DNA from 3 places in the Bacillus sp. 1A genome. Region 2 is predicted to be linked to each of the others. Evidence: riboswitches for the same ligand, from Rfam matches in the RefSeq annotation. Region 2 holds a riboswitch; each other region holds the start of a gene.

Region 1 (7,103 bases), 650 kb from region 2:
CAGTCCAGCCAGTGTTTACTAAGAATACTTTCGCATCGTGTTTCTCGATTTTTTCACCAAGCATTTCAGCATAGCGAGATGCATCAAGTGGTAAGAATGGTGAACCGAAGCAAGTTGAGAATGTTGCTTGCGGAGATGTAACACCGCGCTCTGTTCCTGCTAGTTTACTAGTGTAACCACTTAAGAAATGATACATAGCTTGTTCTTTTGATAACTTACTGATTGGAGGCAATACGCCAGATGCATCAGCAGTTAAGAAAATGATTGTATTTGGGTGTCCAGCAACACTTGGCAGTACGATATTGTCGATCGCATGCATAGGGTATGCAGCACGAGTATTTTCTGTTAAAGTAGTATCGTTATAGTCTGCGATACGCGTTTGGTTATTAATGATAACGTTTTCTAAAACAGATCCAAATTTGATTGCATCGAAAATTTGTGGTTCTTTCTCGTGAGAAAGGTTTACACATTTTGCGTAGCAACCGCCTTCAATATTGAATACACCGTTATCAGACCAACCATGCTCATCATCACCGATTAATTTACGGTGTGGATCAGCAGATAATGTTGTTTTACCTGTTCCAGATAAACCGAAGAATAGTGCTACGTCGCCTTCTTCACCTACGTTTGCAGAGCAATGCATAGAAAGAATATCTTGTTCAGGTAGTAAGAAGTTCATAATAGAGAAGATTGATTTTTTCATTTCTCCAGCGTATTCTGTACCACCAATTAGTACGATACGTTTTTCGAATGAAACCATAATGAATGCTTCAGAGTTTGTACCGTCAACAGCTGGATCAGCTTTGAAATTCGGTGCAGAAACAATTGTGAACTCTGATTCATGAGTTGTTAATTCTTCTTCAGTTGGACGAATGAATAATTGATGTACAAATAAATTGTGCCATGCATATTCGTTAATAACTTGAATTGGTAGGCGGTAATTGCGGTCAGCACCTGCAAATCCATTGAAGACGAATAACTCTTCTTTTTCTTTTAAGTATTCTAAAACTTTAGTATATAATTTATTAAAATGTTCTTCAGAGATCGGCTGATTCACTGCTCCCCAAGCAATTTTGTCAGCAACCGATGCTTCTTTCACAATAAATTTATCTTTAGGAGAACGTCCTGTATATTTTCCTGTTGAAGCAGAAACGGCACCAGTAGAAGTTAATTTCCCTTCATTTCGCATTAATACTTTTTCCACTAATTGCGGAACACTTAGTTGAATCTGTGCATTGCTTCCGTTCAATAATTCGTGTAAACCAATTTGGACATTCACAGTACTCATATTTATATACCATCCTTTTCATTTAATGAAATATTTCTCGTAATCCCCAACAAGAGTATAACACAATTATATAAATAATGTATACTATTTATTTCTTTTTGTTTGTGTGAATGTATTATTTCCTTATTAATATTTCATTCCAGGCGTATTGAGAAAAACTTTCAGGAAAATGTGAATATTAATTGACAAATGAATATCATTTCTTTAGTATAGGTTGGGACGGATACTCTCTTATCCCGAGCTGGCGGAGGGACAGGCCCGATGAAGCCCAGCAACCTCATTTGTAGTGGTAAATACAGGTGAATAGGTGCTAAAACCTGTGCGAGGCTAACGGTCTCGAACGATAAGAGCAAAGGGCAAAAAGCAGTATGCAAGTAGCAAATTAAACCTTTCCTCTATGTAAAGTAGGAAAGGTTTTTCTGTATGCTTGTGTGGGAGAATAAATGTATGTCGCAGTTTGTGGCAAATTAAGGATGAGTTCCGTACAATATATACAATTACTGTAGGGAGGTTTACCACATGACAAAAAAACGTCATCTGTTCACATCTGAGTCTGTAACTGAAGGACATCCAGATAAAATTTGTGACCAAATTTCTGATTCAATTTTAGATGCGATCTTATCAAAGGACGCAAATGCACGTGTAGCTTGTGAAACAACTGTAACAACTGGTTTAGTATTGGTAGCGGGGGAAATTACGACTTCTACTTACGTAGATATTCCAAAAATCGTTCGTGAAACAATTCAAGGCATTGGTTACACACGCGCAAAATACGGATTCGATGCAGAAACTTGTGCAGTTTTAACATCTATCGATGAGCAATCTGCTGACATCGCTATGGGTGTTGACCAAGCGCTAGAAGCACGCGAAGGTCTAATGACTGACGCTGAGATTGAGGCAATTGGTGCGGGAGACCAAGGTTTAATGTTTGGCTTCGCATGTAATGAAACACAAGAATTAATGCCACTTCCAATCTCGCTTGCTCACAAATTAGCTCGCCGTTTAACTGAAGTACGTAAAGATGACACATTATCATACTTACGTCCGGATGGAAAAACGCAAGTTACAGTTGAGTATGATGAAAATGGTAAACCTGTACGTGTAGATACAATCGTAATTTCTACACAGCATCATCCAGATGTTACATGGGAAGAAATCGATCGCGATTTAAAAGAGCATGTAATTAAAGCTGTAGTTCCAGCAGAATTAATGGATGGAGAAACGAAATTCTTCATTAACCCAACTGGCCGCTTCGTAATTGGTGGACCACAAGGTGATGCTGGTTTAACAGGACGTAAAATCATCGTTGATACTTACGGTGGATACGCTCGCCACGGTGGCGGTGCATTCTCTGGTAAAGATGCAACGAAAGTTGACCGTTCTGCAGCATATGCAGCTCGTTATGTTGCGAAAAACATCGTAGCAGCTGGTCTTGCTGACAAAGCAGAAGTACAACTTGCATACGCAATTGGTGTAGCACAACCAGTATCAATTTCAGTTGATACATTCGGGACTGGTAAAGTATCTGAAGACGTACTAGTAGAACTAGTTCGTAACAACTTCGATCTTCGCCCAGCTGGTATTATTAAAATGCTAGACTTACGTCGCCCAATTTATAAACAAACAGCAGCTTACGGCCACTTCGGACGTACTGATGTAGACCTAACATGGGAACGTACAGACAAGGCTGCAGCTTTAAAAGAGCAAGCTGGTCTATAATATATGAAAAAAAGCTTTGCGCGGTGAGCGCAAAGCTTTTTTTATTTTGTTTTACTTCTAATTTGAATGCATGAGCTACAATACACTTCGCCGTCTAGCTCAATATACTTTTTCATATTAGTCATACCACTTGCTGGAAAGGGCATATGAATCCATGCTTTTTCATACGTTTGTATTTCCTTTTCACATGATTTACAAAGGATTGGTTTCTTCTGGAACATATGTAATCAACCTTTCATTTGACGTGCTTTACCCGCGCAAAAGGCACTGCTGAGTAAAAATAGTGTTGCGAATATAATACTTACTAATGTAGCGTATGGGATTGCGCTTTTTAAGGAAAAGCCGACAGTGATTGAAGCGACAAATAAGAGGATAAATGTTGTTGTTAATTTTTTATAAAGTTCCATAATATGTAGACCTCCTTATTTAGAGATAGAACGTTTAAAAATAAAATCTATTATATAGGCAAGTGTGAGAGGAATTAATGTGCTAGTCAAATAGTAACGAATACCACCATCAGGCAAAAGTACATGCAATTTTAAAAAGTTAATATCGAATTCGTAAGCGATACATTGAAAAAGGGATAATATAATTAGGAATGGTATAATGGGTACGGATCGTTTTATATTTTGAATCATGTAAAGCTCCTTTATATGGATAAATATACTTATATTGTATCATGTTGAATTCTTTGCTTCATACATAATTTTACAAGAAAATGAAAGGACAGATAAAAAATGAGCGTAACTGAACATAAAAAACAAGCGCCAAAAGAAGTGCGCTGCAAAATCGTGACGATTTCCGATACACGTACGGAAGAGACAGATAAGAGTGGACAACTATTACATGAATTGTTAAAAGAGGCAGGGCATACAGTGACCTCTTATGAAATTGTAAAAGACGATAAAGAAAGTATTCAGCAAGCAGTGTTAGCTGGTTATCATAGAGAAGATGTTGATGTTGTGTTAACAAATGGCGGAACTGGTATTACGAAGCGTGATGTGACGATTGAAGCAGTATCAGCGTTATTAGATAAAGAAATTGTCGGGTTTGGTGAGTTGTTCCGCATGATTAGTTATTTAGAAGATATCGGAAGCAGCGCAATGTTAAGTAGAGCGATCGGTGGTACAATTGGGCGCAAAGTTGTCTTTTCAATGCCAGGATCTAGTGGAGCAGTTCGCCTTGCGATGAATAAGCTAATTTTACCAGAATTAGGTCATATTACATTTGAGCTGCATCGCCAATGAGTAAATGGGCTGGAATTGTATTAGCGGGCGGTATGTCGAGTAGATTCGGTGAGCCGAAAGCGTTAGCGAGCTGGCAAGGGAGTACGTTTATTGAGCATATTTTGAAAGTGATGACAAGGAGGACGCTCCAAGAGGTTGTAGTCATTAGTCATTCTGATATAAAAGAGCGAGTAGAGCAACTCGTACAAGTTCCTGTTATAGAAGATATTCCGCACTATAAAGGAAACGGACCACTTGCTGGGATTGTAGCAGGAATGGAATATATAGAAGCAGATTGGTACGCTATTATGCCATGTGATGCGCCAAATGTTTCGTATGAATGGTTTACCATTTTATTAGAACAAACGAGTGATGAATATGATGCAGTCGTACCTATTATTAATGGAAGAAAACAACCATTACTTGCAGCATATCATAACCGTGTGAAAGAAAAGATTTATGCTTTGCTACAGGATGAAAAAAGAAGTATGGGCCAACTTTTATCACAATGTAATGTGAAATATGTTGCTGGAGAAGATGTACAAGCGAATGCGGATTGGTTTATGAATGTGAATACGAAAGAAGAATATGTGCAGGCTCAAAAAGACCTTTCAAATGAATGAAAGGTTTTTTTGATATACAGAAATTGGGGAACAATTACTGTATAAAGGTATGTGGGTAAGTTGATTTTAAGAGTAATTCTTAAAATCACTATACAGTTAAAATAGTGTATAACCATATATTAATTTTTATGGGTTTTTATTATAAGTCTGTTTGTTTATGTTTGTTTTTGTTAAAATGAATATAGAAATAATATGATATTTCACCTTGTGTATCATTCATTTAAGTAAATTTTACAACTGTGTAATAAACTCCCTTCGTTTTGAAGGGAGTTTTTCTATTTAAGCAAGCAACTCTGATGCGTTATGCTGAAGGATTTCTTCATATTGGTTAAGTAAGCCACGAAAGATCTCATCCCAGCTTTTTGATTTCGCATAAGATGAAGCTGCTATTCCCATCTGCTCAAGTTTTTCTTCATTTTGCAATAAAAGATAAATGGATGATAGAAATGCGTTCTCATTTTTGGGTGGACAAAGAACTCCTGTTTTTCCATCTGTAATAATATTTTTAACCCCGCCACTATTTGCACCAATGACAGGTGTACCGCATGCAAGCGATTCAAGTACAACGTTCCCAAATGTTTCAGTAGCAGATGGAAATACCATTAGATCGGAAGAAGCATAGGCTTCAGCTAAATCTTCACCTTGTAAATATCCAGTAAAGGTTACATTTGTTTTTGGGACAGCTTCACGCAAATTTGTTGCTAGAGGACCGTCTCCTGCAATGAGCCAATGAATGTCGTTTCGAGTATGCGCTGTTTTAGCGATAATATTTTGCAACGTATCAATATCTTTTTCAGGGGCAATCCGTCCAACATAGGAAAGGACATACTTTGCTGTAATATTATATTTTTTTCGGAATAGGTCTGTATTGTAAGATGGATGAAAGAGTGTGCAATCTACACCCCGTCCCCATATGGAGAGGGCCTGAAAGCCTTTATTTTTTAGTTGGTGTAACGTTTCAAAAGAAGGAACGAAATTTTTTTGCATGTGACTATGAAACCATTTTAAATAGTTCCAAAGCATATTAGAGAGAAATTCAATTTTGTAATAGCGTAAATAAGCAGCGAAATCAGTATGATAAGAACCGACAACTGGGATGTTTAACTTTTTTGCATAATACAATCCACAAAGTCCCATGTTGAAAGGTGTGGCAATGTGAATAATGTCAGGTTTAAAGGAAAGAAGTTTTCGTTTAATGCGCGGAGTAGGAAAAGAAAAGCGGCATTCTGGATATAATATTGTTAACGGGATACTTCTCATCTTGTTCACATTAGCTACGAAATTATCTTCAGCTGTATGCTGAGGAGCGAAAACAGAATAGGCGATCTTTTCTTTCTGAAAGTAACGTGTTAATCGTTCTAGTGTTTTCGCAACCCCGTTCACTTGTGGCGTAAAAGTATCGGTAAAAATGGCGACTCTCATCATATCACTCCTTTATGTGAAAAGTGGGATGAATTGATAAAAAGAGATGATGCCAGAGCAAGTGCCGAGGCACATACCGACGAATACATCAGACGGATAGTGAAGCCCTAAATAAATGCGAGAAATACCAACGCATAATGCTAACGGTAATAGAAAAGCAAATATGCTTGGATTATAGCAAATAAATGGAATAAGGACAGAGAAAACGGCTGTTGTATGACCAGACGGGAAAGAGTGGTCTTTTAATGGATGGACTGGATATTTGGCATCCTGAATTGTTAAATAAGGGCGTTTTCGCGGATACCATCTTTTTAATATTTGCACAGGAATATGGCTAATTGCTAAAGAAATAGCAGTTGCGATTGCAGCTTGATGCAAAGTCCCTTTTGCAAAAATTAAAAAGAAAAGTGTGAGTGCGATTGAGAAAGTAGCACCACCGATATGAGTAATATTGCTGAAAAAGATATTTAATGTTTTTTGATCAAAGTATCGGTTAATTCCTTTGAAAATGTAACATTCTATTTTATACAGTCCACTGACCTTCATGAAAATTCTCCTCCCTCGTTTACATATATATGGAGATATTAGCTTTTATTTTAATAAGATTTTATTGAGGGAGTAATAATGTTTTGTAAAGAAAAAGTTAGTTTTTATCCCGCTTTAATGGGCAGTAAGACCCCCACCTCAAAATTCAGCGAAAGCAAAGAAGTTAGGTGGGGGATCAACTGCCCATAAAAGTCCGATTGGTGAGGGCTGATAATCAGTGGGGGAGGAAGAAAACCCCCACTGATTAAAGTTTCACTTTATATAAAAAGCTGCCACTTT
Region 2 (7,103 bases):
AAGTTTGTGAAAATAAAAGTATTATTAGTTGATGATCATACAGTCGTTTTAAAAGGATTAGCATTTTTCTTAAGTACACAGGAAGATTTAGAGTTAGTTGGAGAAGCAAATAACGGGAAAGAAGCATTAGTGAAAGTAGGAGAAACAAATCCTGATGTTGTACTAATGGATTTATATATGCCCGAAATGGATGGTGTCGAGGCGACAGCGTGTATCAAAAAAGAATATCCTGATGTGAAAGTAATTGTATTAACAAGCTTTTCTGATCAGGCACATGTTTTACCAGCGTTAAGGGCGGGGGCAAGTGGGTATATTTTAAAAGATGTAGAACCGGATCAACTTGTTGAAGCTATTCGAAGCGCATATAAAGGTAATATTCAATTACATCCGGATATAGCAAATACTCTTCTCTCTCAAACATTACCTGTGGAAGAAAAGGAAGAAGAACCTTCTATTCAAGTGGATGTGTTAACGGCGAGAGAAAATGAAGTGTTGCAGCTATTAGCGAAAGGGATGAGTAATAAAGAGATCGCTTCTGTTTTAGTTATTACAGAAAAAACGGTAAAAGCGCATGTAAGTAGTATTTTGAGTAAGTTGAATTTATCTGATCGCACGCAAGCAGCATTATATGCAGTGAAAAATGGAATTGTATAAGACAAAAGTCGTAAGACCTAGTTCGCCTTTAGAAGGTGGACTTTTTTTATGGAAAAATACGTCTATGTGAGGACGAAATTGTCTTGATATAAAGATAAAATATGTTTGTAAGCAACAAAACAACAATTACAAGGGATACCTTTTTTGAAAGCATATAACAACAGAAGAGTGAGTACTAGGAGGAAAAACAATGGCAACAGTTTTATTTGTAAAAGCAAACAACCGCCCAGCGGAACAAGCAGTTAGTGTGAAATTATACGAGGCATTTTTAGCAAACTATAAAGAAGCACATCCAAATGATACAGTAGTAGAACTTGATTTATATAAAGAAGAATTACCATATGTAGGCGTAGATATGATTAATGGTACGTTTAAAGCAGGTAAAGGATTTGATTTAACTGAAGAGGAAGCAAAAGCAGTAGCAGTTGCTGATAAGTATTTAAATCAATTTTTAGAAGCTGATAAAGTCGTTTTCGGTTTCCCATTATGGAACTTAACGATTCCAGCAGTGCTACACACATATATTGATTATTTAAACCGAGCTGGCAAAACGTTTAAATATACGCCAGAAGGTCCAGTTGGTCTAATTGGAGATAAGAAGATTGCATTATTAAATGCGCGCGGCGGCGTATATTCTGAAGGTCCAGCAGCTGAAGTAGAAATGGCTGTTAAATATGTAGCAAGCATGATGGGCTTCTTCGGTGCAACAAATATGGAAACAGTAGTTATTGAAGGACATAACCAATTCCCAGATAAAGCAGAAGAGATCATTACAGCTGGTCTTGAAGAAGCAGCTAAAGTAGCAAGCAAATTTTAATTGAAAATAGAATCGTCACTCGAAAAAAGTAGCATTAACAGGTAAACGTTAATGCTACTTTTTTTATATTTTAAGTTCATCAGCCAGTTTTTCTAATTGAATTCGATCTTGTATGTAATAGGTTCTTCCGTCTTTTTTTAAGTAATTTTGCTGGCAAAACTGGTTTAATACGTATAAAAGATGGCGGTAGCTGACATTTAAGTATTCCGAAGCCTCGGTATGTTTTTCTGTATAACTGTTATTTTGTTCTGTTAATAGAATAAACGCCGCTAATCGATTTTCGAACGGATAACTATTGTTTTTGGCGTAACTTTCTGTTCGGCTAATTGTTTTTTCACCGATAAATTTACATAGTTTCTGTAGAAAGGTAGCATCTTGCAACAAAAGATGCTGACAATCTTTAAGAGGAAGCGCTAAGCACATACAATTTTCAATCACTTCCACTGTTTTCGTAACGGATTCTACGCCAATTAATCCTAATTCTCCAATGAACGAAGGTGCTTGAATAAAGTTAATTAAGGAGACCTTCCCGTTTTTGTGACTCATATATATTTTCGCTTTCCCGGAAATTAAGTAATAAAGATAAGGAACATCAACGCCTTCATTACATATCCTTTCTTTCTTTTGAAAGGAATGTAGTTCAGCGTAAGGTAAGACATCAAAAGAAAAAAGAGTATGGAAGTTGTAAGTTTGCATGTAATGAGAGATTTCGTCGCTATTTTTGCTGACTTTCATATTTTCACCTCATGTTTAGTATGAGATATCTCCTATTATTTTTACAAGAAGGAATGATACGATTTACGTAAATTTATTTTTGTAGAAAAGAGTGTGTGAAGGGCTTATGAAAAAATATAAAACATTGCTATTTGATGTAGATGATACATTGTTAGATTTTCAGAAGGCGGAGAAAATGGCGTTACGTATGCTTTTTGAAGAGAAAGGGATCCATCTAACTAGCGAGGTTGAAAGGCGGTATAAAAAAATTAATAAAAGCCTTTGGGATGCTTTTGAAGAAGGTGAAATAAACCGTGATGAAGTCGTAAGTACACGGTTTTCGATTTTGTTTAAAGAATACGGGGAAGAAGTAGACGGGATATTATTCGAAAATAATTATCGTAGCTACTTAGAAGAAGGAGACCAACTTATGCAAGGTGCGTTTGAATTTATAAATCAAATTCAAAGTGAGTACGATTTATATATAGTGACAAACGGTATTTCTAAGACGCAAGATAAACGTTTACGTAATGCAGGATTACATGCCTTGTTTAAAGATATTTTCGTTTCTGAAGATACGGGATTCCAAAAGCCGATGAAAGAATATTTTGATTATGTTTTTGAACGAATTCCTAATTTTTCCTTTGAAGAAGGACTCATTATTGGGGATTCGTTAAGTGCTGATATTAAAGGTGGATATGTAGCGGGAATTGATACTTGTTGGTTTAATCCAGAAAAGAAATCAAATAATAGCGAGATTGTGCCAACATATGAAGTGCAAAATTTTGAAGAGTTATATGCGTTATTGAAGCAACGTGTGTAATAAAAATAGGCAGTGGAACTTTTGTCCCTACTGCCTATTTTTATTCGTTTGTAGCTTCGTTGTTTTTAGGAAGTGGAAATGCATTACCAATCGCTGCCGCTCCAAGCATCGGTAATAGTAAATTGAGCGGGAAAAACATGAGTAATAGTAATGTTATAGCAATTGGTTTTCTTAATGCATAGCTTGAAATTGCTGTCGTGACGATGGCTACCGAAGCGATTGGATCTATCGGGATAATGGAAGCTATAGCATATCCGATACTAGATCCAGCAAATATAATTGGGAAAATATGTCCACCGCGCCAACCTGTATTTAAACAAACGGCAGTAATACATAATTTTAAAACACCTGAAAGAAGTAATACCCAGAAGGATAAATGACTCCATTCAACGACTAAATCTTTTAATTGGTGTTCTCCTGAGAATAATGTGTACGGGAGAACAGTTCCTGTAATTCCTAATAAAATACCACCGATAATACTAAGTGATAGTTTGTATTCCCTGAAGGGATGGATTAATTTCTCTAATGTGAATTCAAATTTGAAATAAAAGAAACCAACTATAGCACCAATACTAGCAAGTGGTAGAAAGGCGATCCATTCATTAAGAGAAAGGGAACCTTCCCCAAAATCAACGATAAAGGATCCGCGATTATCGAATTTACTAAGTAATAAATAAACAGAAAAGCCAGCGAAAGTGGTAGCTAAATATACAATTGCTTTTTTTCCTTTAGAAAATTCGTTAATTTGCTCACCCTCATTTTCATTTGGCGCTAAATAACCGAATAATGGCGCGTTAAAAATTACACTTAAAGTAGCACCAATTCCAACCTCTGTTAGTTCATTCATTCCTTTTAAGGCGAATGTAAAGCGATCCCCTACCCATGTACAAAGTCCACCGATAATTCCAACAAGTGCTGCTTCGGGACCTAAGCTAGCTCCAAATATTAAAACGATAATCGCAGTTAAAGTAGCTTTATGTACAAAAAGGTATTCAATTCTACCTGTTTTTTTATATTCACTCATCACTTCCGGCATAAGACGTGGATATGTGCCGAAGTATTTTTGGGTTAAACCAACGAGAATACCACCGATAGTTGTTACACAAATAGTGTAATACGGGGGAGAAGAGAAAATAGTAGGTAAGTATCCCCAAATAAAGTGAATGCCGATATTTATTGTAACTAAAAATAGCCAGACTGTAGCTCCTACTATAGAGCCTAAAAGAATGCCGTATAGGATGAGTATATAGTGCATGTCCTTTGTGTTTGTCATGTTATACCTCCGTTATGTAAGTTTTAATGTCAAAAGGATTAAATATGCTACTGTGAAATGAAATGAATATGTATAGTATCTTTTTGAGAGGTTGGCTTATTCAATATATTGAGGTCTCGTGAGAGTTTGAAATGTATACAGTTAAACTACTTACTTAATTTTATATAGTAATCGTGGGTTTTAAAAGGTCTTTTTTAAATGAATATGGAATATATTTCTTTTGTTATGCATGTCAAATTCTTTACGTTTAATTTAGAACATTCAGAAAAACTGATTGACATTAGGAAATTATTGCTATAAAATCAACGGTAATTGCATAGTCTTATCAAGAAAAGGTGGAGGGACAGGCCCGATGAAACCTTGGCAACAGCCGTATAACGGAATTGTGCCAAATCCTGCAGGTAATAATCCTGAAAGATAAGAAAGAGCCTTTAGAGCGTGTTTTCAAACTGCTCCTTTCTTGTTTTCAGGAAAGGAGCAGTTTTTTTATTTTGTATAAAAGAAAGGAGAATGAGAGATGGGAGAATCATGGGGAAAAGGAACAATTTGTGTGCAAGGTGGCTATACACCAAAGAATGGTGAACCGCGTGTTTTACCACTTTATCAAAGTACAACGTATAAATACGATACTTCAGATGATTTAGCAGCGCTATTTAATTTAGAGGCAGAAGGATATATATATACGCGTATTGGAAACCCTACTTTAGCTGCATTTGAGCAAAAGTTAGCGGATTTAGAGGGTGGTGTAGGAGCTGTTGCAACGGCTTCTGGGCAGGCTGCCATTATGCTTGCTGTTTTAAATATTTGTAGTAGCGGAGACCACTTGCTTTGTTCTTCCACAGTTTATGGCGGAACGTTTAATTTATTTGGAGTGAGTTTGCGTAAGCTTGGTATTGACGTTACGTTCTTTAATCCGAATTTAAGTGCTGATGAAATTGTGGCCCTTGCTAATGATAAGACGAAACTTGTTTATGCAGAGTCGTTAGGAAATCCAGCGATGAACGTTTTAAATTTCAAAGAATTTTCAGATGCAGCGAAAGAGTTAGAAGTACCTTTTATCGTGGATAATACATTAGCAACTCCTTATTTATGCCAAGCATTTGAGCACGGAGCAAATATTATCGTTCATTCTACGACGAAATATATTGATGGTCATGCAAGCTCTTTAGGCGGTATTGTCATTGACGGAGGGAACTTCGATTGGACAAATGGGAAATATCCTGAACTTGTTGAACCGGATCCAAGTTATCACGGCGTAAGTTACGTTCAAAATTTTGGTGCAGCAGCTTATATTGTGAAGGCGCGTGTTCAATTATTAAGAGACTACGGAAACTGTATGAGCCCATTCAATGCGTATATTAGCAATATCGGCTTAGAAACGCTGCATTTAAGAATGGAGCGTCATAGTGAAAATGCTCTCGCAGTTGCTAAGTGGCTTGCTAACCATGAACGTATTGAATGGGTGAATTATCCGGGATTAGATAGTAATGAAAATTACTCGTTAGCACAAACGTATTTGAAAAAAGGTGCTAGTGGTGTTTTAACATTCGGCATTAAGGGCGGATTAGAAGCAGCGAAAGAATTTATCGCAAATGTAAAACTAGCAACTCTCGTAACGCATGTAGCGGATGCACGAACTTGTGTTATACATCCTGCTAGCACAACGCATAGACAATTAAGTGCTGAAGATCAGCGTCTAGCTGGCGTTACATCAGATTTAATTCGTTTATCGGTTGGTATAGAAGATGTTTCTGATATTATTGCAGATTTAGAAGCAGCGCTAGTCGGAGGCAAAGAACATGCCGATCATAATTGATAGAGATTTACCAGCTCGCAAAGTGTTGCAGAAGGAAAATATTTTTGTAATGACGAAGGAGCGAGCAGAAACACAAGATATCCGGGCATTGAAAATTGCTATCTTAAATTTAATGCCTACAAAGCAAGAAACAGAGGCGCAATTACTTCGTTTAATTGGCAACACACCGTTGCAATTAGATGTTCACTTACTTCATATGGAATCACATTTGTCTCGCAATGTAGCGCAGGACCATTTAACGAGTTTCTATAAAACATTTCGTGATATTGAGAATGAGAAATTTGATGGACTTATTATTACAGGAGCACCAGTTGAAACTCTTTCTTTTGAAGAGGTAGATTATTGGGAAGAGCTTAAACGTATTATGGAGTATTCAAAAAAGAATGTAACATCTACGCTTCATATTTGCTGGGGGGCACAAGCTGGCTTGTATCATCATTATGGTGTTCCAAAGTATCCTCTTAAGGAAAAAATGTTCGGTGTATTTGAACATGAAGTTCGTGAGCAACATGTGAAATTGTTACAAGGGTTTGATGAATTGTTTTTTGCCCCGCATTCTCGTCATACAGAAGTACGAGAGAGTGATATTAGAGAGGTGACAGACTTAACATTATTAGCAAATTCTGAGGAAGCGGGTGTTCACCTTGTCATTGGGCAAGAAGGAAGGCAAGTGTTTGCGCTCGGGCATAGTGAATATAGTTGTGATACGTTAAAGCAAGAATACGAACGGGACCGCCAAAAAGGGTTAAATATTGATGTGCCGAAAAATTATTTTAAGCATAATAATCCAGATGAGAAACCACTTGTAAGGTGGAGAAGCCATGGGAATCTATTATTCTCTAATTGGCTGAATTATTACGTGTATCAAGAAACCCCTTATGTATTATAAAAAAAAGATTGTGTAACACGTGGCAACGTTTTCTTTGTAAAGATTAACTTATATTTTTCCGAATGTTCAAAAAACATTGTTTTTCAGATTTTTTACTCATATAATTTCATCTAAACA
Region 3 (7,103 bases), 410 kb from region 2:
AACAACCCCCGCCATTGCTGTATAGCCTACTAAAGCGATTGTTGTAACCGTAATACCAGATACTAATGCTGGTAACGATTCTGGAATTAATACTTTCAAAATAATAGTGCTTGTTTTTGCTCCCATCGCTTTTGAAGCTTCAATTACACCTTTATCAATTTCGCGAAGTGCAATTTCAACCATTCTCGCGTAAAACGGTGCCGCTCCAATAATTAAAGCTGGCAGTGCTGCACTCGCTCCAAGAATTGTTCCAAGCAGAATCTTTGTGAATGGGATTAATAAAATGATTAAAATGATGAATGGTATCGAGCGGAAAATGTTTACGAACGCTCCAATTGCCGTATTAACCGCTTTGTTTTCCCATAAATTATCTTTCGCTGTCATAAAGAGTAACAACCCTAAAATTAGTCCTAAAACAAATGTGGCCAGAGCTGCGATTGCCGTCATATATAACGTTTCACCAGTTGCCTCTAACATTTGATTCCAATCAACATTTGTGATCAACTTATCCATGTGCAATCACCTCCAGCTCTACTTGATCTTGATGTATTCCCTCTATTGCTTGCTGAATCGCTGTTTCCTCACCATTTAAATGAACAACTAAACTACCGTAAGAGCCGTTATTTGTTTGGGCGATGTTTCCTTGCAAAATGCTAACTTCTATATCACTGCGTTGCATTAATCTTTGAAGTACTGGTCTTTCTACAGCTTCACCGATAAACTGCAAACGAACTACTTTACCATCTGGATACTTTTCAATTAAACTTTCAATCGTTTCATTTGTATCTTCAGAATCCGTTAACTGCTGTACAAATCGCTTTGTAATGTCTTTCTGCGGATTGCGGAATACATCAAGTACTGGACCCGTTTCTACAATCTTCCCTTTCTCCATTACCGCCACTCGATTACAAATCTTTCGAATCACGTGCATCTCGTGTGTAATGAGTACAATTGTTAAACCGAGACGCTTATTAATATCTAATAATAAATCTAAAATTTGATCTGTCGTTTCTGGATCAAGAGCTGATGTCGCTTCATCACATAAAAGCACTTGTGGATTGTTAGCTAATGCTCTTGCAATACCCACGCGTTGCTTTTGTCCTCCGCTCAGCTGAGATGGATACGCGTCTCCTCTTCCTTCTAATCCAACAAGATAAATTAACTCATCCACTCGTTTTCTTCTCTTCGCCTTATCAACACCTGCAATTTCAAGTGGGAACTCGATATTTTCGCGTACAGTTCGTGACCAAAGTAAGTTGAAGTGCTGAAAAATCATTCCGATTTCTTGCCTTGCCTTACGAAGTTCACTCCCTGTAATTGCTGAAATCACACGATTTGCAATTGTAATTTGGCCAGAAGTTGGTTTTTCCAACTGATTGAATAATCTGATTAAAGAACTTTTCCCAGCGCCACTATATCCGATCACACCAAATATTTCACCTTTGTCTATTTTTAAATTGGCATTATCTACAGCAGTGACATCACCGCTTTTTGCTTTATATATTTTCTTTACATTTTCTAACAAGATCATGATGTTCACCCCTTTTTGTTTTGATCGACTCCGCAATTTTTTATTTTTGATGCGCGTAGTCCACCGTTATCATTACTTTTATTATTTGAATGTCCTCCACATTCAAACAACAAAAAAACCTTTCCGCTTTAGAGAAGCAGAAAGGTTTATATGCGTATATAACAACATTATCCCTCTCTCTCATCTCTCAAAGCATTTGCTTTGCAGGAATTGGCACCATTTCAACATAAGTTGACGGTTGCCGGGCTTCACAGGGCACAGTCCCTCCACCTCTCTTGATAAGAGAAATCAGATTACATTTTCGTCTGATTTGTAATTTATGAAATTGTCTATATTTTATGAATTGAATTGTATCAATATCCACACATCATGTCAACAGAAATTTTCTTAAAAAATGAAACTTCAGAATTTTAAGCGCCTACTGACATTGGTTTACATATATGAAACATCGATTCAACTAATAGCATCGTTCGATACGTTCCCGAATATTGTACACGTCCATCGTTCATTAACATTTGCAATCGTACATTGCCGTTCACCAATTGTTTTACATCTTCCTCATCTGCACAAACGATTTGCTCCGTTCCTCTTTCCTCATGTAGCAGCTCTATATAATCTCTTGAAATTTGTAACGAACAACTTTCATCTCCAAAGCGGAAATTAACAGTTTTTTCTCCTTGTCTTAAAAGCGGCTCTAAATGATATTGACCATTAGCGTAATTTACAAATGATTGCAGCAAAGAATATAATTTCACCCTAAATCACATCCTTCATATCACTTTCTATTACACATACCATTCCCTCTCACTAAAGAACAATCCTGTTACTTTCGCTCGACAAATACTGTAACCACCCTGCATCTCGACATATTTCCCGAGAAATATGTCGAGGCGGCAAAAACTTTGCCGCCTACTTTAATTCCGTATATAAATATTCAACCGAATGAAATGCATATATCTTCTTCATGAGTGTCCCATTTTCAAAAACAAGTAAACACGGTACACTTTCGATTCCATACTCTTTCGCTAAATGCGGAGCATAATTTAAATCTAACATTCCAATTTTCAAGTCTTCAATTGTCATCTCAACAACTGTTAACATCTTTTTTGCTAATTGGCATGTTCCACACATTGGAGTATATACATATAACACTGTTTTTTCTTCGTTCTCTATTAGGGCTGTAGCTTCGGCTCCTGTCCAATCAATCACTTCTATCATTCCTTACCGTAAATATTCTGTATAAACGTCAATGTCAGCTCCCCATAATACATTTGCTAAGTGTGAAGATGGCGCAGTTGCCACTTCTCGGTACGAGCGATCAATATAAATATGCTCTGCTTGCGGAAATTCTTTTCGAAATTGCTTCCTTAACTTTTCTCCAGCATCATCAGCATCCACTAGTACATACACTTCCTTATCAAAAAACTGATCAATGAGCTCATCCATTTTCGATAAACCAATTGTACCATTTGTACAAACAATTTCCACCGGTTCACGAATAATAGATTCAATCTTTCTTCTATCTGATTTACCTTCTACAATAATGACTTTTTCTACATAAATCATATGTCATCACCCGATCACCATATACTATACAACCTTTAACTTAGTATATAGTATATTCGTTATTTTCATGTTGTTTCCTGTTTATTTTTGCAAAAGAAAAGCAGAAGCGGCTTGCTCAGAACAAGAGGGCATTGGAACTCCTGAACTAGAGGCGCTTTTTGCCTCAAGTTCAGGAGTGAAATGACCGACTGTTCTAGCCGCTGGAGCTGGTCAATAAAAACTTAAACGAAAGTTTTTTCAAAAACGTTCTCCTACACGATAATTAGTATATGATTCTACGTTCATTATTTTACACAAAATAAAAAAGGACAGCACAAAGGCTGTCCTTCAGTCGACTATAATTAGTCTTGGTTTGTCATTTCTGCATATTTTTCTGCAGTTAATAACTTCTCAACTTGGCTTGCATCAGAAAGTTCAACTTTAACCATCCATGCACCCTCGTATGGAGATTCGTTAACAAGTTCTGGTTGGTCACTTAATTCTTCGTTTACTGCTACAACTTTACCGCTTACAGGTGCGTATAACTCAGAAACTGTTTTAACAGATTCTACGCTTCCGAATGGCTCGTCAGCTTCGATTGTTGCACCTACTTCAGGAAGTTCAACGAATACGATATCGCCTAGCTCACCTTGTGCAAAGTGAGTAATACCGATAACAACTTCATTACCTTCAGTTTTTACCCATTCGTGTTCTTCAGAGTAACGTAAATTATTTGGAATGCTCATGACTGTACCTCCAGTGAATGTATTAATTATGTAAAAATACCTTATTGGTACTTTTTCCACACACTTTCAAACTGCTCTTCGTTAAAACCAAGTGTTACATTCGTTCCATTTGTTACGATTGGACGTTTAATCAACATGCCATCAGATGCTAAAAGTTCGTACATTTCGTCTTCGCTTGCATCCTTTAACTTATCTTTCAGACCAAGTTCGCGGTAACGCATTCCACTTGTATTAAAGAATTTTTTTAATGGTAATTCACTTTTTTCATGTAAATTACGTAAATCTTCTTTTGATGGTGGATTTTCAACAATATGAATCATCTCATATGCTACATTGTTTGCCTCAAACCATTTCTTTGCTTTTTGACATGTGCCACACTTTGGATATGAATAAAATGTTACTGTCATAAATTCACCTACTTTTTTACTAACCTTTACCTTTATCATATAGAAAACGTTTTATTATTTCAAACGATTATTCGCTAAACTTTTACTTATTTCGTGATAAATTTTAATAATCCTGCGAATTTTCCTTATTTTCCCGCCATTTGTTAAGAAAAAATAAATATATATTTTTTTAGATTCTTCTCTCATCCCTCGCCGAACATATATTTTAAACAAACGTTTGATTAACTCCCTATTTTTCTTTGTTAGCTCTTGAGCTGCAGCGATTTCTTCCTACCGAACATACATCTTAAACAAACGTTTGATTAATTCCACATTTTTCTTTGTTAACCCTTGAACTACATCGGTTTCTTCCTACCGAACATACATCTTAAACAAACGTTTGATTAGCTCCCTATTTTTCTTTTCTAACCCTTGAATTGCATCGATTTCTTCCTACCGAACATACATCTTAAATAAACGTTTATTTAAAAAAATAAGAAGCCTCGTTTACAGGCTGCCTCATCATCTATTCAAATAATCTGCGATGGTTTGAAATACGACAATATACATATTATGAATACTTTCTTCTGTATTTCCGCCATTAGATAAACCAACTGCCCATTGTTGTCCTTCACCACTTCCGATATTTGCAAACCCTTGCGTATACATAGCATTTACATCTTTTCGGGCACTGTTATATTCTATCCCTTTTGTAATAAAAATCGAATATGATTTATCTTGTAAACCGATAAAAAACACTGGTTTCTTTAGCGATGAAAATACATTTTTATATTGCTCTGTTGAGGCTTCTTGAAAGTGATCTTTCATTATTAAAAAACCATCCACTTCCTTAGATTTCTTTTCCAGTTCCTCTAACTTCATTTCCTCAAACTTTATATTCCTAAACGTATCTTTCGGTTTTTCTCCAATGACTCCAATTACGAGTGCTCTTCCGTTATATTCTAATTTCTCTCCTTCTTTATCCTTTGCACACCCAGCACTCACTAGGCATATCAATATAAAAAATAAGAAATACGATAAACGCTTCATATAGCACCCTCCCCTTCTTTTAAGTCAAGTGACAAAAACGTAAGGTGAATTCAAGAAAATGTAAGTAAAATCGATAGCTCAAATGACGTTTCTATATTATAATCAATTGAATTTACTTACATTACTAAACATAGGAGATTATCATGAAGAAATTTAAACTTTCATCTTTTCTTCCGTTAAGTTATATACTTCTACTCGTACTCGTAAGTCCCCTTTACGATGTATTAAATAAATCTACTGTACACGCAGTAGATGTCACAACTGTAGTAGATGATTGGATTCCATTTGTGAAAGCATTTATTATTCCTTATTTACTTTGGTTTCCTTACTTATACGGCGCACTTATTTATTATTGCTTTGCGGATCGAAAACAATATTATGTCACTTTAAGTAGTATAATTTTTGGAAAACTTGCTTGTTTTTCTATTTATTATTTTTGGCAGACAACTGTACCACGTCCAACAGTCGTTGGATCAGACGTATTTTCCGAACTAGTCCGCTATATTTATAGTATCGATCAACCGGTAAACTGTTTCCCTAGCATTCACGTTCTTACTACCTTTATCATTATGTTAGCTGCCTTTAGACGTAGAGAACAACATGCTTTTGAATATTATATTCTTACCTTCTTCGGTACGCTTATTATTTTATCAACGCTATTTACGAAGCAACACGCATTTGTAGACGCCATTTCTGGAATGACGCTTGCAAGCATACTTTACTTTGGCGTTCAGCTTTTATTAGCAAAAGAAACTGTACGTGTTCCAGTAAAACAACATCACAAAATGTAAAAAGCAGACTGTGGCTTCCAGTCTGCTTTTCTCTATATAAAAGGAGATTTTCAATTTAAGATTGCGGTACAGTCATATCACCAGAGTGAATACGACCTGCTTTTTTAAGAGCAATGTAAAGTATATAAGAAACAGCTACTGGAATGATGATATAAGTGATTACCATCGCTGGGACAACTTCCCATCCTTCGCTAGAAATTAAATTAATTGGTGCGATAAGAGAACTTAATCCAAGACCTGCAATTTCTTTTCCTGCTTCTAGTTGGAAAATTAATGCGGATACTGGACCAACTATAGCACTGGCGACGACAGTTGGGACGAGAATCATTGGATTTTTAGTGATATTTGGCAACTGTACTTTCGGAGTACAAAGCGCTTGAGCTAATATGCCGCCTAAATTATTTTCTTTCGCTGAGATTACAGAGAATCCGATAAACTGAGCAACGCAGCCTGCAAGAGCAGCACCACCTGCAACACCGTCTAAGCTAAGTGCGATCGCTAACGCAGCTGATGAAGCTGGAGAGATAAGTAATAGTCCCCAAACGACTGCAATGACGATAGAAGCGATAAACGGGCTACCAGCTGAGCTATCTTTAATGAATGCTCCAATTGTATTTAACACAGGAGTAATATTATGAGATAACCAAATACCAACTAAACCAGAACCTAATATTGCCGCAAATGGAACGAGCATCATATCTAACGCAGTTTTTCCACTTAAACGTTTACCAATATATACAGCTAAAGTCGCTGTTAATAATGCACCGATTGGCTCACCTGTTTTAATAATTAGACCTGCTTCAGTAATTGAAATGGATCCAGCACCAATCGCTCCAGCTACCATAGCCGAGAAGATTACAAGACCATTTGCACCGAGCATAAAGGCAATTCCGGCACCAATGGCTGGTGCCATAAGTGATTTTGCAACAACTCCGATTGTAATAAGCAACGGAATATCAACAATTCTTCCTATATTTTCGATTAGTAAACCAATTCCGAGGGATACGAAAATACCTTGTGCAATTCCAGCTGATGCTTTAAATACACGAGACAT

Evidence for each region. A riboswitch is a leader RNA that binds a small molecule or an ion and turns the genes downstream of it on or off. The one in region 2 is predicted to bind S-adenosylmethionine.
Region 1: linked by a shared signal. The riboswitch ahead of metK (methionine adenosyltransferase) and the one ahead of ACUN0F_RS05895 (bifunctional O-acetylhomoserine aminocarboxypropyltransferase/cysteine synthase) in region 2 are both predicted to bind S-adenosylmethionine.
Region 3: linked by a shared signal. The riboswitch ahead of ACUN0F_RS07910 (methionine ABC transporter ATP-binding protein) and the one ahead of ACUN0F_RS05895 (bifunctional O-acetylhomoserine aminocarboxypropyltransferase/cysteine synthase) in region 2 are both predicted to bind S-adenosylmethionine.

Annotation. Positions count from the first base shown of each region.
Region 1 covers NZ_JBQYLZ010000001.1:1,822,841-1,829,943, forward strand. Annotated here, with positions in the region: gene pckA (phosphoenolpyruvate carboxykinase (ATP)) at 1-1,288, opposite strand, end outside; SAM riboswitch class I at 1,517-1,638, shown strand; gene metK (methionine adenosyltransferase) at 1,808-3,007, shown strand; gene ACUN0F_RS09120 (hypothetical protein) at 3,049-3,228, opposite strand; gene ACUN0F_RS09125 (hypothetical protein) at 3,235-3,414, opposite strand; gene ACUN0F_RS09130 (MogA/MoaB family molybdenum cofactor biosynthesis protein) at 3,745-4,254, shown strand; gene ACUN0F_RS09135 (molybdenum cofactor guanylyltransferase) at 4,251-4,856, shown strand; gene ACUN0F_RS09140 (glycosyltransferase family 4 protein) at 5,136-6,278, opposite strand; gene ACUN0F_RS09145 (phosphatase PAP2 family protein) at 6,291-6,824, opposite strand.
Region 2 covers NZ_JBQYLZ010000001.1:1,168,300-1,175,402, forward strand. Annotated here, with positions in the region: gene ACUN0F_RS05870 (response regulator) at 7-654, shown strand; gene ACUN0F_RS05875 (FMN-dependent NADH-azoreductase) at 845-1,471, shown strand; gene ACUN0F_RS05880 (transcriptional regulator YeiL) at 1,535-2,206, opposite strand; gene ACUN0F_RS05885 (YjjG family noncanonical pyrimidine nucleotidase) at 2,313-3,008, shown strand; gene ACUN0F_RS05890 (chloride channel protein) at 3,049-4,281, opposite strand; SAM riboswitch class I at 4,601-4,705, shown strand; gene ACUN0F_RS05895 (bifunctional O-acetylhomoserine aminocarboxypropyltransferase/cysteine synthase) at 4,799-6,097, shown strand; gene metA (homoserine O-acetyltransferase MetA) at 6,081-6,986, shown strand.
Region 3 covers NZ_JBQYLZ010000001.1:1,582,089-1,589,191, reverse strand. Annotated here, with positions in the region: gene ACUN0F_RS07915 (methionine ABC transporter permease) at 1-513, opposite strand, end outside; gene ACUN0F_RS07910 (methionine ABC transporter ATP-binding protein) at 506-1,531, opposite strand; SAM riboswitch class I at 1,709-1,816, opposite strand; gene ACUN0F_RS07905 (hypothetical protein) at 1,942-2,286, opposite strand; gene ACUN0F_RS07900 (thioredoxin family protein) at 2,441-2,749, opposite strand; gene ACUN0F_RS07895 (toprim domain-containing protein) at 2,753-3,097, opposite strand; gene gcvH (glycine cleavage system protein GcvH) at 3,439-3,822, opposite strand; gene ACUN0F_RS07885 (arsenate reductase family protein) at 3,864-4,229, opposite strand; gene ACUN0F_RS07880 (hypothetical protein) at 4,731-5,258, opposite strand; gene ACUN0F_RS07875 (phosphatase PAP2 family protein) at 5,402-6,049, shown strand; gene ACUN0F_RS07870 (PTS transporter subunit IIC) at 6,105-7,103, opposite strand, start outside.